Regions from separate parts of the Lysinibacillus sp. NPDC056185 genome, predicted to be linked through region 1. Evidence: riboswitches for the same ligand, from Rfam matches in the RefSeq annotation. Region 1 holds a riboswitch; each other region holds the start of a gene.
The links. A riboswitch is a leader RNA that binds a small molecule or an ion and turns the genes downstream of it on or off. The one in region 1 is predicted to bind S-adenosylmethionine.

Region 1 (3,143 bases):
TAAATTCGTAATTTGCATGGCTGCCGCTAGGAAAAGAGCTGCGGCTACTAGTGCAACTGCAGAATTACTAAATCCGCTTAATGCTAACTTTAATGCATCCGATGTTCCTAACGCTCTCGTTGGATCTTCCATTGACGGAGCTAGCCCTAGTAAGATTGTAACGAGAGCAATAATCATGGCAGAGCTAACGGGATAGGATACTGCTTCTGTAACCCATAGGATGACCGCGAAAGCTAAAATAGCCAAAGCTCGTTGTCCGGCTACAGGTAAATCGCCGTTGTTAGGTAAAAAAGTAATGATGATTAATGAAGCGAAGGCTAATCCAATCCAGAGTGGTTTCAAATTACGTTTCTGTTTTGCTTGTTCAGAAGTAGACATACTTTTCATCCTTTCTTAAACATGACTGTAATTTTCACATCGGCTAGTAAAATGCTTTATTAAGAAAGTTAATTTGTCTAATTATTGTAAAAAAACTAGTATGTGAAATACCCTCTATTTATAGCGATAATGGGCAGTTGCGAGAAAATATACGGTCAAAGAAAAGACAAAAATATCCAAAAGATTTTATTTTTTCTTTTTGAATGCTGAAGTTACTTTAGGCTCAGTTCCTAGCATCAATCGCTTAATATTTTCGATATGCAAAATGATGGCTATACCAAAAAGTAATAGGGCTAAAATCGTTGGGCCAACTCCAGGAATCCATAAATAAGTGGCTGTACAAAAAACGAGATAAAATTCAAGTACACCGACAATTAAATAGTTCGTCACGAAAGATAAAATAACAAATAAAATGAGTGCAAACAAGCCAATTTTCCAATCAATCGCAAGTAATATTCCTATGATTGAAGCAGTTCCTTTACCGCCATTGAAGCCCATATAAAATGGGAAATTATGACCTAGAATGACACCGGAAGCTACGATATAGATGAAGAGCCAAACTTGTACTTCTGTTAATTGTGTTATATCTGCTAAATAAACATGTGCACCGATTATAGCTGCAACGCCTTTACCGATATCGATCAGTGCAACTAATATGCCGTATTTCCAGCCAAGGGAAAGTGTTGCATTAGAGGCACCTGCATTGCCATGACCGGCCATTTTTAAATCTACCCCTGATAAAAACTGAGCAACTTTAGAGCCGTGAATACAGCCAATCAAATAACCAACAAGAAGAAAAATAATAACGGCTTTTATCATAAAAATTCTCCTTTCCAAATAATGGGTTCATCACAAAAGTTCTAACATTGTGTTAGCCCGAAGCCCCTAGGAAACGCCCAGCTGAAACGGAAATCAGTCCATGCTTTGGTGACCAAAACAATAAATATCTAAAATAGTGTATGTGTTTGGATTACGTAAAGAAGCAGACAGAAGTTTCGGAAAAAATAAAATTTTAGTATTGACAGAGAAAAAGTCTATGTTTATACTTTGTAACAACGATGGAAATTGAATCTCATACTCTTATCAAGAGCGGCGGAGGGATAGGCCCTATGATGCCCGGCAACCAGTAAGTGACGAACTTGCTAAGGTGCTAATTCCTACAGATTCTTACTTGGATCTGGCAGATAAGGGGAGGAAAACTTGCAACCGCAACCCTCTTCTTAGCTGAAGAGGGTTTTTGTTTTCTACTGAAAAAATCCTCCTCATCTCCGGTACCATCGTAAAAAAATAACCATTTGGAGGTATACAATGACAAAATTTAAACCAGAAACATTGCTGTTACACGGTGGCCAAGAGCCAGACCCGGTAACAGGATCTCGTACAGTACCCGTATATCGCTCAACGGCTTTCGTTTTTAAAGACACTGCTCATGCGCAACGTCTTTTTGCCTTAGAGGAAGCTGGTAATATTTACACTCGTATTACAAACCCAACTGTAGATGTTTTTGAAAAACGCGTCGCTTTATTAGAAGGCGGTACAGCAGCAGTAGCACTTTCATCTGGTGCAGCAGCAATCGCGTTTTCCATTTTAAATCTTGCAGGGGCAGGCGATGAAATTGTTGCAGGTAGCTCTTTATACGGAGGTACTTATAATTTATTCGCTAACACACTACCAAACTACGGTATTAAAACGATTTTTGTAGATGAAACAAATCCAGAAAATTTCAAAGCTGCTATTACTGATAAAACAAAGGCCGTGTTCGCTGAAGTTTACGGTAACCCAAGTTTAAAGGTACTAGATATTGAAGCAGTAGCAAATATAGCACATGAAAACGGCTTACCATTAATTATTGATAGCACATTTGCTTCACCATATGGCTCTACACCAATTGACTACGGTGCAGATATCGTTGTTCATTCTGCAACGAAATGGATTGGTGGTCATGGAACAACTTTAGGTGGCGTTGTAGTAGATGCAGGGAAGTTCGATTGGACTCGTGGACGTTTCCCAGGCTTTACTGAGCCAGATGCTTCTTATCACGGTTTGCGTTATGGTATTGACACAGCTGATGCAGCATTCGCCACAAAACTGCGTGTGCAACTGCTACGTGACTTTGGACCAACATTAAGTGCTGATGCGGCATTTAATTTATTACAAGGTTTAGAAACGCTTCATTTGCGTATTCCTAAACACAATGAAAATGCATTAGCAGTAGCTGAATATTTACGAAACCACCCATCTGTGGAATATGTAAATTACAACGGCTTAGAAGATTTCCCTACCCATAATTTAGCTAAAAAATATTTAAGAAATGGCTTCGGTTCTGTACTTACATTTGGCATTAAAGGTGGACGTGAAGCAGGGCGTAAGTTAATCGATAGTGTGAAATTATTCTCACACGTAGCAAATGTAGGGGATGCTAAATCATTAATTATTCATCCAGCATCTACTACACATCAGCAACTATCTGCTGAAGAGCTAATCCAAACTGGCGTAACCGAGTCGCTCATTCGCTTATCAATCGGTTTAGAGGCAGTAGAGGACATCATTGCAGATTTAGAACAAGCTATTGAACAAGTAACAGCTTCACAACAAGAAGTAGAAGCTTAATAAATAAAATACATTGGCTAATGTTGTAGCGTTTACGTATTTTCTCATTCGATAGGCCTCATTTGGTAATGCGTCAAACGTTGCTACATCATCCGCTCGCCTCATTTGGTGAGAGTAATGAAATGGTTTAAAATTAATACCAAGTAATTTTATAA
Region 2 (3,143 bases), on a different contig from region 1:
AAGTAACAGCGAAAATCCTTCGCAGAGTGATAGTAGCAACAATACTACACAGAATGATAGCGATACCGGCAATACTCCAAGCAGTGATAGAAATAAAAATTCATCAGAAAATTAACAGCATAATGGCGTGAAAAAATGATGACCCTGAAATATCAAAGTCATCATTTTTCTTTATTGTAATTGAGCGGTTTTAAATATGATATTCAATCTGATCGACAAAATCCCATTCGTATGGTGTTTCTTGGTAAACATAGTAGTTCAACCAATTCGAGAATAATAAATGTGTATGGGCGCGCCAAGTATTAATCGGTTCATTTGCAGGATTATCATGTGGGAAATAATTTACTGGTACATCAATATCTAATCCTTTCGCAACATCACGACTATACTCATCAGCTAAAGTTGTTGCATCATATTCAAGATGACCAGTAATCATAATGTTTTTATTATCCTTAGATTGCACAATGAAAACACCAGCATCTTCAGAATAAGATAGTAATCGTAAATCGGGATGGCTAAGTACTTCATCAATTGATACGGATGTATAACGTGAATGTGGTGCAGTAAATGAATCACTAAAGCCACGTACTAAGTCCACTGTTAAATCCGTAATAACATGCGAATATACACCTGAGCATTTAGCAGGCAGCCCAATTTTACCAATACCGTAATGATGGTATAACGCTGCCTGTGCACCCCAACATATATGTAAAACCGATGTTACGTTTGTCTTGGACCAATCCATAATTTCAGAAATTTCCTGCCAGTAGTTCACTTCTTCAAATTCCATTTTCTCTACTGGTGCACCCGTAATAATCATGCCATCATAGCGGCGATGACGAATTTGATTGAAAGTCGTGTAAAATAACTGTAAATGTGATTTACTAACATTTTTTGATTCATGCGTAGCTGTATTTAAAAATGTAATATTCACTTGTAATGGTGTATTCCCCAATAAACGAAGTAATTGCAGTTCTGTTTTTTCTTTTTCCGGCATTAAATTAAAAATTAAGATATTTAATGGACGAATTTGTTGAGTTTTCGCTCTGTCCTCTTCCATAACGAATATTTTTTCCTCACGTAAATGTTCTCCAGCTGGTAAGTTTTTTGGAATATTAATTGGCATCTTGCATTCCCCTCTCTAGTTAAGATCAATTGGGCCTTAGTCTCCATGCACAGGCCCTGTTCAAAGCTCATTAAGTCTTCTTTTTCGATGAAATTAAAAAATCCCCCTCATTCCAGTTGAGATAGAATGAGAAGGATTTTTCCACGTTCACTCTTATCTCTCAAAGGACAAATCCTTTGCTGGAATTAGCACCTTTCTAACTTTCGTTAGAGGTTGCTGAAGCGTCATCGGGCCAAATCCCTCAACTTCTCATGATAAGATTATTTAATTAAAAAGAATTGTAACATGAACAATTAAGAATATCAATAATACATAGAATATTTTGTTATTAATCATGCATGTCATTATGTTTTTAGGGAAATTATAGTTTAGTTATTTATCTTTACACCCTAGTGATACTTTTGCTATAGTCTTTACTTATGTAGACCTTGGTGAAAAAACACTTTTTATCGCCTCTATTATTCCAAACACAAGAAAGATGCCAAAAAAGATAGTAAGTAAATTGAAATTTGGTGTTTCATAAAAAGTAAACCACTCTTTGAAAATTGAAGATTCCGTAATTCTTCCAATAAACGTTCCGCCAATATCTCTATAATTAGGTATCCATCCTGTTGCTTCACACGTAATAAAGATTATCTGTGACAATAAAAATACACCAATAGAAGACACCCAAGTCTTTTTCAAAAATGGAATTGGATTTTTTTGTTTATTAGCCAAGTTATATCCCCCCTCTAATTGTTATACGTAAAATTCAGGAATAAGTTTCAAAATTAAACATATATTCCTTTTTTAGATAATCCTATCAATTATATTTGTCGATGAACGGCTTAATCATGTATTTGTAACTATTGATATTTGCTTGAGTCGTATTGTTGAATTTTCTGTCTGCAATAAAATCATCATAAGCAAACTTTAACAGCATAAAAAAATACACCTCTCCTCATCTAAATTAATAGACAATAAGAAGTGTATTATTAATAACAAATAAACTTTAATCTACTCAACATCTTATCATGTACTTCAAACCCTTGGTACGACTGGGTTTCTAAAACAATCCCTCAATTTCTCATGATGAGATTATTTAATTAAAAAGAATTGTAACATGAACAATTAAGAATATCAATAATACATAGAATATTTTGTTATTAACTATGCATGTCATTATGTAATTTGTTTAACACTAATCTTGAATGTTTACATTCATTATTTGATGGTAAACATGCTGTACTTATGTTAACATATACCTTTAGTAACAGAGAGGAACGTGAATACTTTGATTAAAATTGAATTTCCAAAACCAGATTTAGTAATTCGCCAACGCGAACAAGATTTAAAGCCAGGTGATGTACCAATCACACCGTACCATGGTTTTATTGATTTCCATAAAATCACACGTGAAAACGGTGGTATTTTCTTATTCTACAATGAAGAGAACGAACTATTATTTGTCGGTAAAGCACGTAAAATTCGTCAACGTATTAAAAAGCATTTCGAGGACAATGTGTCACCGATGAAAAATCACCGTAATGAAATTTTCAAAATTGAAGTGTATGAAGTGGAAGATCCAATGGAACGTGAAATTTACGAAACATACGCGATCAATTCATTCCGCTCTAAATACAATGTTGATAAAGTATTTTATTAATATTTAACGAAAAAAAGAATCTGCTCGCCTTCTGTAATGTACATGACGGCTTGCAGATTCTTTTTCAATACTTTCATTCTAAGAAAAATGCTTTACGTTCTTTAGTAATCCATTCCTCAAGCTCCGTATCATCACGCTTTAAAAGGCGATTAATAAGCACGTCATGCCATATATAATCCTCTAATAAATAGATATGAACAGGATCATTGGTAATAAAAGCCGTTTCCTGATTTGACGGAGAGTGACCATAAATCATTTGCTTGCCATCTACCGATAAAATAAACCAATGAGGTGTAGACGCATTCCTCGTATAGCGAGTGATACGGTGTTGGTCAACGGAAGCTAAATGGTCCTCCACATACAAGGTAATTC
Region 3 (3,143 bases), on a different contig from region 1:
TAGAAGATAGCCCAGAATTCGTTAATGAATCACCATATGAAAAAGCATGGATGATCGTTGTAGAGCCTGCTGATGCTTCAGAAATTGACAAGCTTATGACAGCTGAGCAATACGAAGAAATGATTGCAGAATAAGACAAGCCTTTAACTTCTTTCAGCGAGTGTTCAAACATCAGCTAAAAGAAGTTAAAGCCTCCGGCGGATGTCATGGAATCGGAAAGGAGTGTTTAGATGATGTTAGCCTAAGATCATCGCATCCATGCGATAACGGCTAACTAACCTGCGTCGTGCAGGCCTAAGCACAAAGCCGATTCCTGACGCGATTATGTCGAGGCATAATTGATCAGAAAAACGTCGGAAACTACCGACGTTTTTTTTTTATCTTAACCATCCTGCCACTATAGTTGGTAAGGTAAATGCAAGTATATTCCCTTATTAATAGGTATCTAACTGTATCAACGACAAGGTTTGTTGATATAATGAATTATAAGGGATATGTCTAAATGGGGGTGGCGTGATGTTCGAGGGAAAATGCTTAATTGTCGAAGGCCGATCGGATAAACTTCAAATCGAACCTATTTTAAATGAAGACGTAAAAATACTTTGTACAAATGGTACAATTGGTGTGCATCAATTAGAAGAGCTACTCGACCCATATGAGGGTTGTGAGCTTTATACATTTTTTGATGCAGATACATCAGGTAATAAGCTACGGGCATTAATGGACAGACATTATCCAGAGGCTGAGCATTTACGTACGATGCCAACATATAAGGAAGTTGAGACAACTCCGAGGAAAGTGTTAGCGGCGATATTGCTTCGTGCACATTTCTCAATCCATAATGAATATATTTTGTAAGGTTGCGTGAAAAAAAATGGAAGAATGGTCAAAAGAGCAGTGGAACACGGCTATCCAGTCCGGTGAAAAGGCTGCCTTTTATTTATATACGCCAATGTGTGGAACGTGCGCAGTTGCATCGAAAATGATGGCGGTTATTGAGCAATTGCTGCCACAGCTACAGATTGGTAAGGCGAATATTAATTTTATAGAGCAAATAGCTTATGATAATAAAATCGAAAGTGTACCATGTTTACTCGTATGTGAAGGCGGAGAAGTGATAGAAAAGGTTTATGCCTTCCAATCCGTACCATATTTATACGAATTGTTAAAAAACTAATTGACTGAATATTAATCACATGGTAAAGTAACAAATATATTAAAAAAACAATAAATATATCGAACTCTTATAAAGAGCGGCGGAGGGAAGTGCCCTATGAAGCCCGGCAACCATCACAAACGTGAAAAGGTGCCAAATCACCCAAAGATTTATCTTTGACAGATGAGAGAACGGTTTAGCGTATATGTACGTGACCCCTTCTACTTGTCTTTAAGTGAAGGGGTTTTTTAATTTCTTTCAGCGGGTGTCCTGGAATCGAAAAGGAGTGCTTAGAGGATGTTAGCCTAAAACCATCGCATCCATGCGATAATGGCTAACTGACCTGCATCGGTGCTGCTGTCGCTGCGTTAGCACTACGCTTTCGCGCAAAAAATATCTGCAGGCCTAAGCACAAAGCCGATTCCGGACGTAATTTTTATCTGTGCAAAAGCGAAGTGACAGCAACAATTATGCCGAGGCATAATTGATATAAGAAAAGGAGAATTCGCTATGATCAATCTTCAAAATATTACGAAGAAATACAAAACTACGAATGGCGAATTAACAGCAGTTAAAGACGTCAACCTTTCTATTAATAAAGGTGAAATTTTCGGCATTATCGGCTATAGTGGCGCTGGTAAAAGTACAATGATTCGTTTGTTAAATGGTTTAGAAAAGCCTACATCTGGTACGGTGACGGTTAATAATCAAGAGTTTTCGTCCATAAAGGGGCAAAAGCTTAGGGATGCTAGACAAAAGGTTAGTATGATTTTCCAACATTTCAATTTACTTTGGTCTAGAACTGTTGCAGAAAACATCGCTTTCCCACTAGAAATCGCAGGTGTGCCAAAGGCCAAACGGGAAGCACGTGTGAATGAATTGATTACACTAGTTGGCTTGGAAGGGCGCGAAAAAGCATATCCATCACAACTATCGGGGGGACAAAAACAACGGGTAGGTATCGCTCGTGCACTTGCTAATAATCCAGAGGTATTGTTATGTGATGAGGCAACATCTGCACTCGATCCGGAGACAACAGATGCTATTCTTGATCTACTTGTCGATATTAACGAACGATTAGGTCTAACGATTGTGTTAATCACACATGAAATGCACGTTATCCGTAAGATTTGTCATCGTGTAGCGGTTATGGAAGCTGGTGAAATTGTAGAACGTGGTGAAGTATTACAAGTATTCCAAGCTCCACAAGCAGCCATTACGAAAAAATTCGTTTCTCAAATTACAGATACGAAGGAAACACAGGAAACTGTGGCACAAATTAAAGAAAATTACCCTAATGGACAACTTGTTAAGCTAATCTTTGTAGGAGAAAAAACAGAGCAGCCTGTCATTTCACATCTTGTGAAACAGTTTGATGTAGAAGTAAGTATTGTACATGGTAATATTTCGCAAACGAAAAATGGAGCGTACGGTACACTTATTGTGCAAATTGATGGCTCAGAGGCGAACGTTGCTGCTTCACTGAGTTACTTAAATACAGTCGAAGTACAAACGGAGGTGATTACAAATGCTAACTAGTCTTTTTCCGAATGTCGACTGGGAAAAAATGTGGGACGCTACGTATGAAACATTGTATATGACAACAATTTCTACGGTCATCACATTTATACTTGGATTAGTAATTGGAATCTTATTATTTTTATCAAGTCCCAACCAACTATGGGCCAACAAAATTGTAAACTTTTTAACAGGATCAATCGTTAACATTTTCCGCTCGATTCCATTTATCGTATTGATTATCTTATTAATTCCATTCACGAAATTTTTACTCGGCACAATTCGTGGCGCAGACGCGGCTTTACCAGCATTAATTATTGGAGCTGCACCATTCTATGCGCGAATGGTATTAATCGCCTTACGCGAAATTGATAAAGGTGTTATTGAAGCGGCTCGTTCAATGGGTGCCAAAACGTCAACGATTATTTGGAAAGTATTAATTCCCGAATCGTTACCAGCGCTTATTTCT
Region 4 (3,143 bases), on a different contig from region 1:
CAATTTCATATATTGCACAATTTTCTTCATCAGCATTATTATTTAAATCAATACAAATTATTTTTCCATACTCTGTATCCCATGTAAATGGAAGATATCCTAAAGTGCATAATGATGGATTAAACATATCCCTTACGTTATTTAAAGGTTCTTCAATACTTTGGTCAGGTATTACACCAAAATAATGATGATACGTTGAAATAAAAGCTTTATACCATTCGGGAAAATTAAGTCCGAACTCTTTTTCTAACGTTTGAATATCTTCCTCTGTTACAGTGGAAGGAATCATTCTCCACATAGACCACTCTGCATCGATATCAACTACTTTCATTTCTTCAGGTACGTCAGGGCACATCCACCTACAAAATCCTGCTTCAGACACCTGATTATAACGTTCATAGTAAACTTCAAAACCATTTTTTATGTATGCACGAATATCCATCTTAATAACTCCTTTTGAGGAAGAATAAATTGGTCAAGATTTAAGCCATTGAACTGAGCCCCTTTTCGCTCAGGCTTTTCAAAGCATTAGCCATTAACACCGAAAGTCTTTGTTGTACATAAGATAATGTATCAGCTATAGGATAGGAGGAATTTAGTTGTATTACAATCCTTATTCGTATTTTGTCTATCCTAATTATTATCCGGCATGGGTAATGGCAAATCAACCAACAATTCAACACCCTTCTAGCCATCTAGCAATGCCGACAAACCCAACGAATAGAAGTCCATTTCCAATTGTCAATACAAAGAAATTGAAGACTTCTGCGAATCGGATCAAGGTTATTATGCAGCAAGCACAATTACTTACGGATAAAATTGATGAATCAGAGCAATTTGCGCATGATCTTATGAACGCAGCACAACAATCAAATAAAACAGAAGTTGAAAAGTTAATTACGTCAACAGGCATTACTATAAAATTCGAAACTACCTATACACCAGATGGATTTCGTATAACATTTACTGAAAGTAGCTGTTGTAAGCTAACACTAATTTTGGGTTGGTGACGAGTTGGTCCTTTAAAGAGGGCCTCTTTTTTTGCCTTTAGCATCTTTATGAATTTTAACCATGTATCCCTATTGAACTTGTAAACTATAAATAAATATGCTAAAGTACTTGTAATCATTATTTCTGAAAATTCTTATATCGCATTTTCTTATCAAGAGAGACGGAGGGATTGGCCCTATGAAGTCTCAGCAACCAGCCTATAGGTATGGTGCTAATTCCAATTGGCGAAATTTAGCCTTGAAGATGAGAAGACTTACTTTAGTTGCTTTGCACAAGAGTCCTCTTTCTACAAGGAGGGCTCTTTTTTATTGTTACATCCAAAAATAATTAAAAGAAAGCAGGAAGATATTATGGCAAACGAACTTTTACAAGCAATTCAACTATTGAAATCGAAAGAATGGGTGGATTTAACACATACATTTGGTCCTAATTCGCCCCACTTCTTTATGTTTGATGATGCAAAATTTGAAACATTATTTTCCCATGATGATGGCTTCTTTGCGCAGCAATTCACTTTCCCTGGGCAATATGGAACACATATCGATCCACCTATCCATTTTGTGCGAGATACACGCTATTTAGAGGAATTGGAGCTAAAAGAACTAGTGCTACCACTAATCGTTATTGATAAATCAAAAGAAGCCGAAGTAAATAACGACTTCACGTTAAGTGTTCAAGATATTCTTGACTTTGAAGCTGAAAATGGGGAAATTGAAACAGGTACCTTTGTTGCGTTGCGTACCGATTGGAGTAAACGTTGGCCAGATAAAGAATCTTTCAGCAACAAAGACGCTGATGGCAATAATCATATTCCTGGCTGGGGATTAGAAGCGTTACAATTTTTATTCGGCGAACGAAAAGTAAGTGCTATTGGCCACGAAACCTTTGATACGGATTCAGCAACAGATTTTCGTAAAAATGGTAAGCTAGATGGCGAATATTTTGTGCTTGAGCAAGATACTTACCAAATTGAGCTCATGACAAATTTGGATAAGCTCCCTCCAAAAGGTGCTGCTATTTTCAATATTGTACCGAAGCCTGAGAAAGCCTCTGGATTCCCTGTGCGTTCATTTGCAATATTGCCTTAAAAGATAAAAAGGTCTGATTCACAACCTGAGTAGGTATTGAATCAGACCTTTTTTACTTTGGCGAATTCCTTTTTTTGAAAATAAAATAAACGATTAACATTAGTATTAGGAACAATACTATAAGATAAATACTGTAGCGGGATAAATATACCCCAACATAACGCCAGTTCTCCCCAAGTACCTTTCCTAAGGTAATAAAAGTAAATGTCCAAATAACTGCTCCCGTATAGGCAAAGAAAGCAAATTTTTTATAAGGATAATTATTGATAGCCGCAATATATGCTGTAAGATGACGCACACCAGGAATAAAATATCCTATTAATAATAACCCCGGCCCTATTTTTGCAAATAATTTTCTAGTAAAGTCAATTTTCTGTTCAGTAATATGGACTTTCGAACCGTATTTTCGTAATAAAGGTAGTCCGAATTTATAACCTATATAATAGCTCAGGGTAATTCCCCCCGCTGCACCTATCATAGCGCTGATTAAAGCTGGAATATGTGCCAGCGTTTCTTGATATACGCTATATCCTACATACGTTAAAAATATCTCGTCAGGAAGTGGCAGACCGACAATTCCCCCAACTAGGATGAGAATGATGCCAAAATATCCATAATGTTCAATAAGAGATTGCACGTGATGCGCCATAAATCATCCCACCTAAAGCGTAATAATTTTTAATAGTTAGCTTTATAATAACTCAAATGAGACAACATTATGAGTATTATGGATTATATACAATTTTCTCCATGAAACATGGATCAATGTTGTATCGTAACATATCTATAGTTTTTTCTTAGTGACTGGTAGATTCATAATTTACCTAAAATATTATTCACTTTCAAATAATTAAATTATTTGCAGCTCACGTAGAGCATAATCAATCCCGTCCTCAGTTGATTTCTTCGTTACATAATTAGCGACATTTTTTAATGCTTCACTACCATTGCCCATTGCAATACCAAAGCCGACCTGCTCCAGCATATCGATATCATTATCTCCATCGCCAAAAGCAAGTGCTTCTTCAGGACTCAAGTCGAAAT

Region 2: it holds a riboswitch for S-adenosylmethionine, as region 1 does, so the genes downstream of both, metA (homoserine O-acetyltransferase MetA) here and ACMZ42_RS22150 (O-acetylhomoserine aminocarboxypropyltransferase/cysteine synthase family protein) in region 1, are expected to answer to the same signal.
Region 3: it holds a riboswitch for S-adenosylmethionine, as region 1 does, so the genes downstream of both, ACMZ42_RS13850 (methionine ABC transporter ATP-binding protein) here and ACMZ42_RS22150 (O-acetylhomoserine aminocarboxypropyltransferase/cysteine synthase family protein) in region 1, are expected to answer to the same signal.
Region 4: it holds a riboswitch for S-adenosylmethionine, as region 1 does, so the genes downstream of both, ACMZ42_RS04295 (cyclase family protein) here and ACMZ42_RS22150 (O-acetylhomoserine aminocarboxypropyltransferase/cysteine synthase family protein) in region 1, are expected to answer to the same signal.

The regions. Positions count from the first base shown of each region.
Region 1 covers NZ_JBLLLQ010000031.1:4,650-7,792, forward strand. The annotation lists gene ACMZ42_RS22140 (DASS family sodium-coupled anion symporter) at 1-378, opposite strand, end outside; gene ACMZ42_RS22145 (glycerol-3-phosphate acyltransferase) at 565-1,197, opposite strand; SAM riboswitch class I at 1,456-1,569, shown strand; gene ACMZ42_RS22150 (O-acetylhomoserine aminocarboxypropyltransferase/cysteine synthase family protein) at 1,687-2,988, shown strand.
Region 2 covers NZ_JBLLLQ010000002.1:306,462-309,604, forward strand. The annotation lists gene ACMZ42_RS03885 (endospore germination permease) at 1-115, shown strand, start outside; gene metA (homoserine O-acetyltransferase MetA) at 191-1,126, opposite strand; SAM riboswitch class I at 1,277-1,387, opposite strand; gene ACMZ42_RS03895 (YfzA family protein) at 1,544-1,843, opposite strand; gene ACMZ42_RS03900 (nucleotide excision repair endonuclease) at 2,400-2,771, shown strand; gene ACMZ42_RS03905 (TrmB family transcriptional regulator) at 2,845-3,143, opposite strand, start outside.
Region 3 covers NZ_JBLLLQ010000013.1:11,692-14,834, forward strand. The annotation lists gene gcvH (glycine cleavage system protein GcvH) at 1-134, shown strand, start outside; gene ACMZ42_RS13840 (toprim domain-containing protein) at 517-858, shown strand; gene ACMZ42_RS13845 (thioredoxin family protein) at 875-1,177, shown strand; SAM riboswitch class I at 1,242-1,346, shown strand; gene ACMZ42_RS13850 (methionine ABC transporter ATP-binding protein) at 1,667-2,695, shown strand; gene ACMZ42_RS13855 (methionine ABC transporter permease) at 2,685-3,143, shown strand, end outside.
Region 4 covers NZ_JBLLLQ010000003.1:53,732-56,874, reverse strand. The annotation lists gene ACMZ42_RS04305 (SMI1/KNR4 family protein) at 1-442, opposite strand, end outside; gene ACMZ42_RS04300 (hypothetical protein) at 600-1,010, shown strand; SAM riboswitch class I at 1,157-1,261, shown strand; gene ACMZ42_RS04295 (cyclase family protein) at 1,362-2,099, shown strand; gene ACMZ42_RS04290 (DedA family protein) at 2,152-2,748, opposite strand; gene ACMZ42_RS04285 (Cof-type HAD-IIB family hydrolase) at 2,950-3,143, opposite strand, start outside.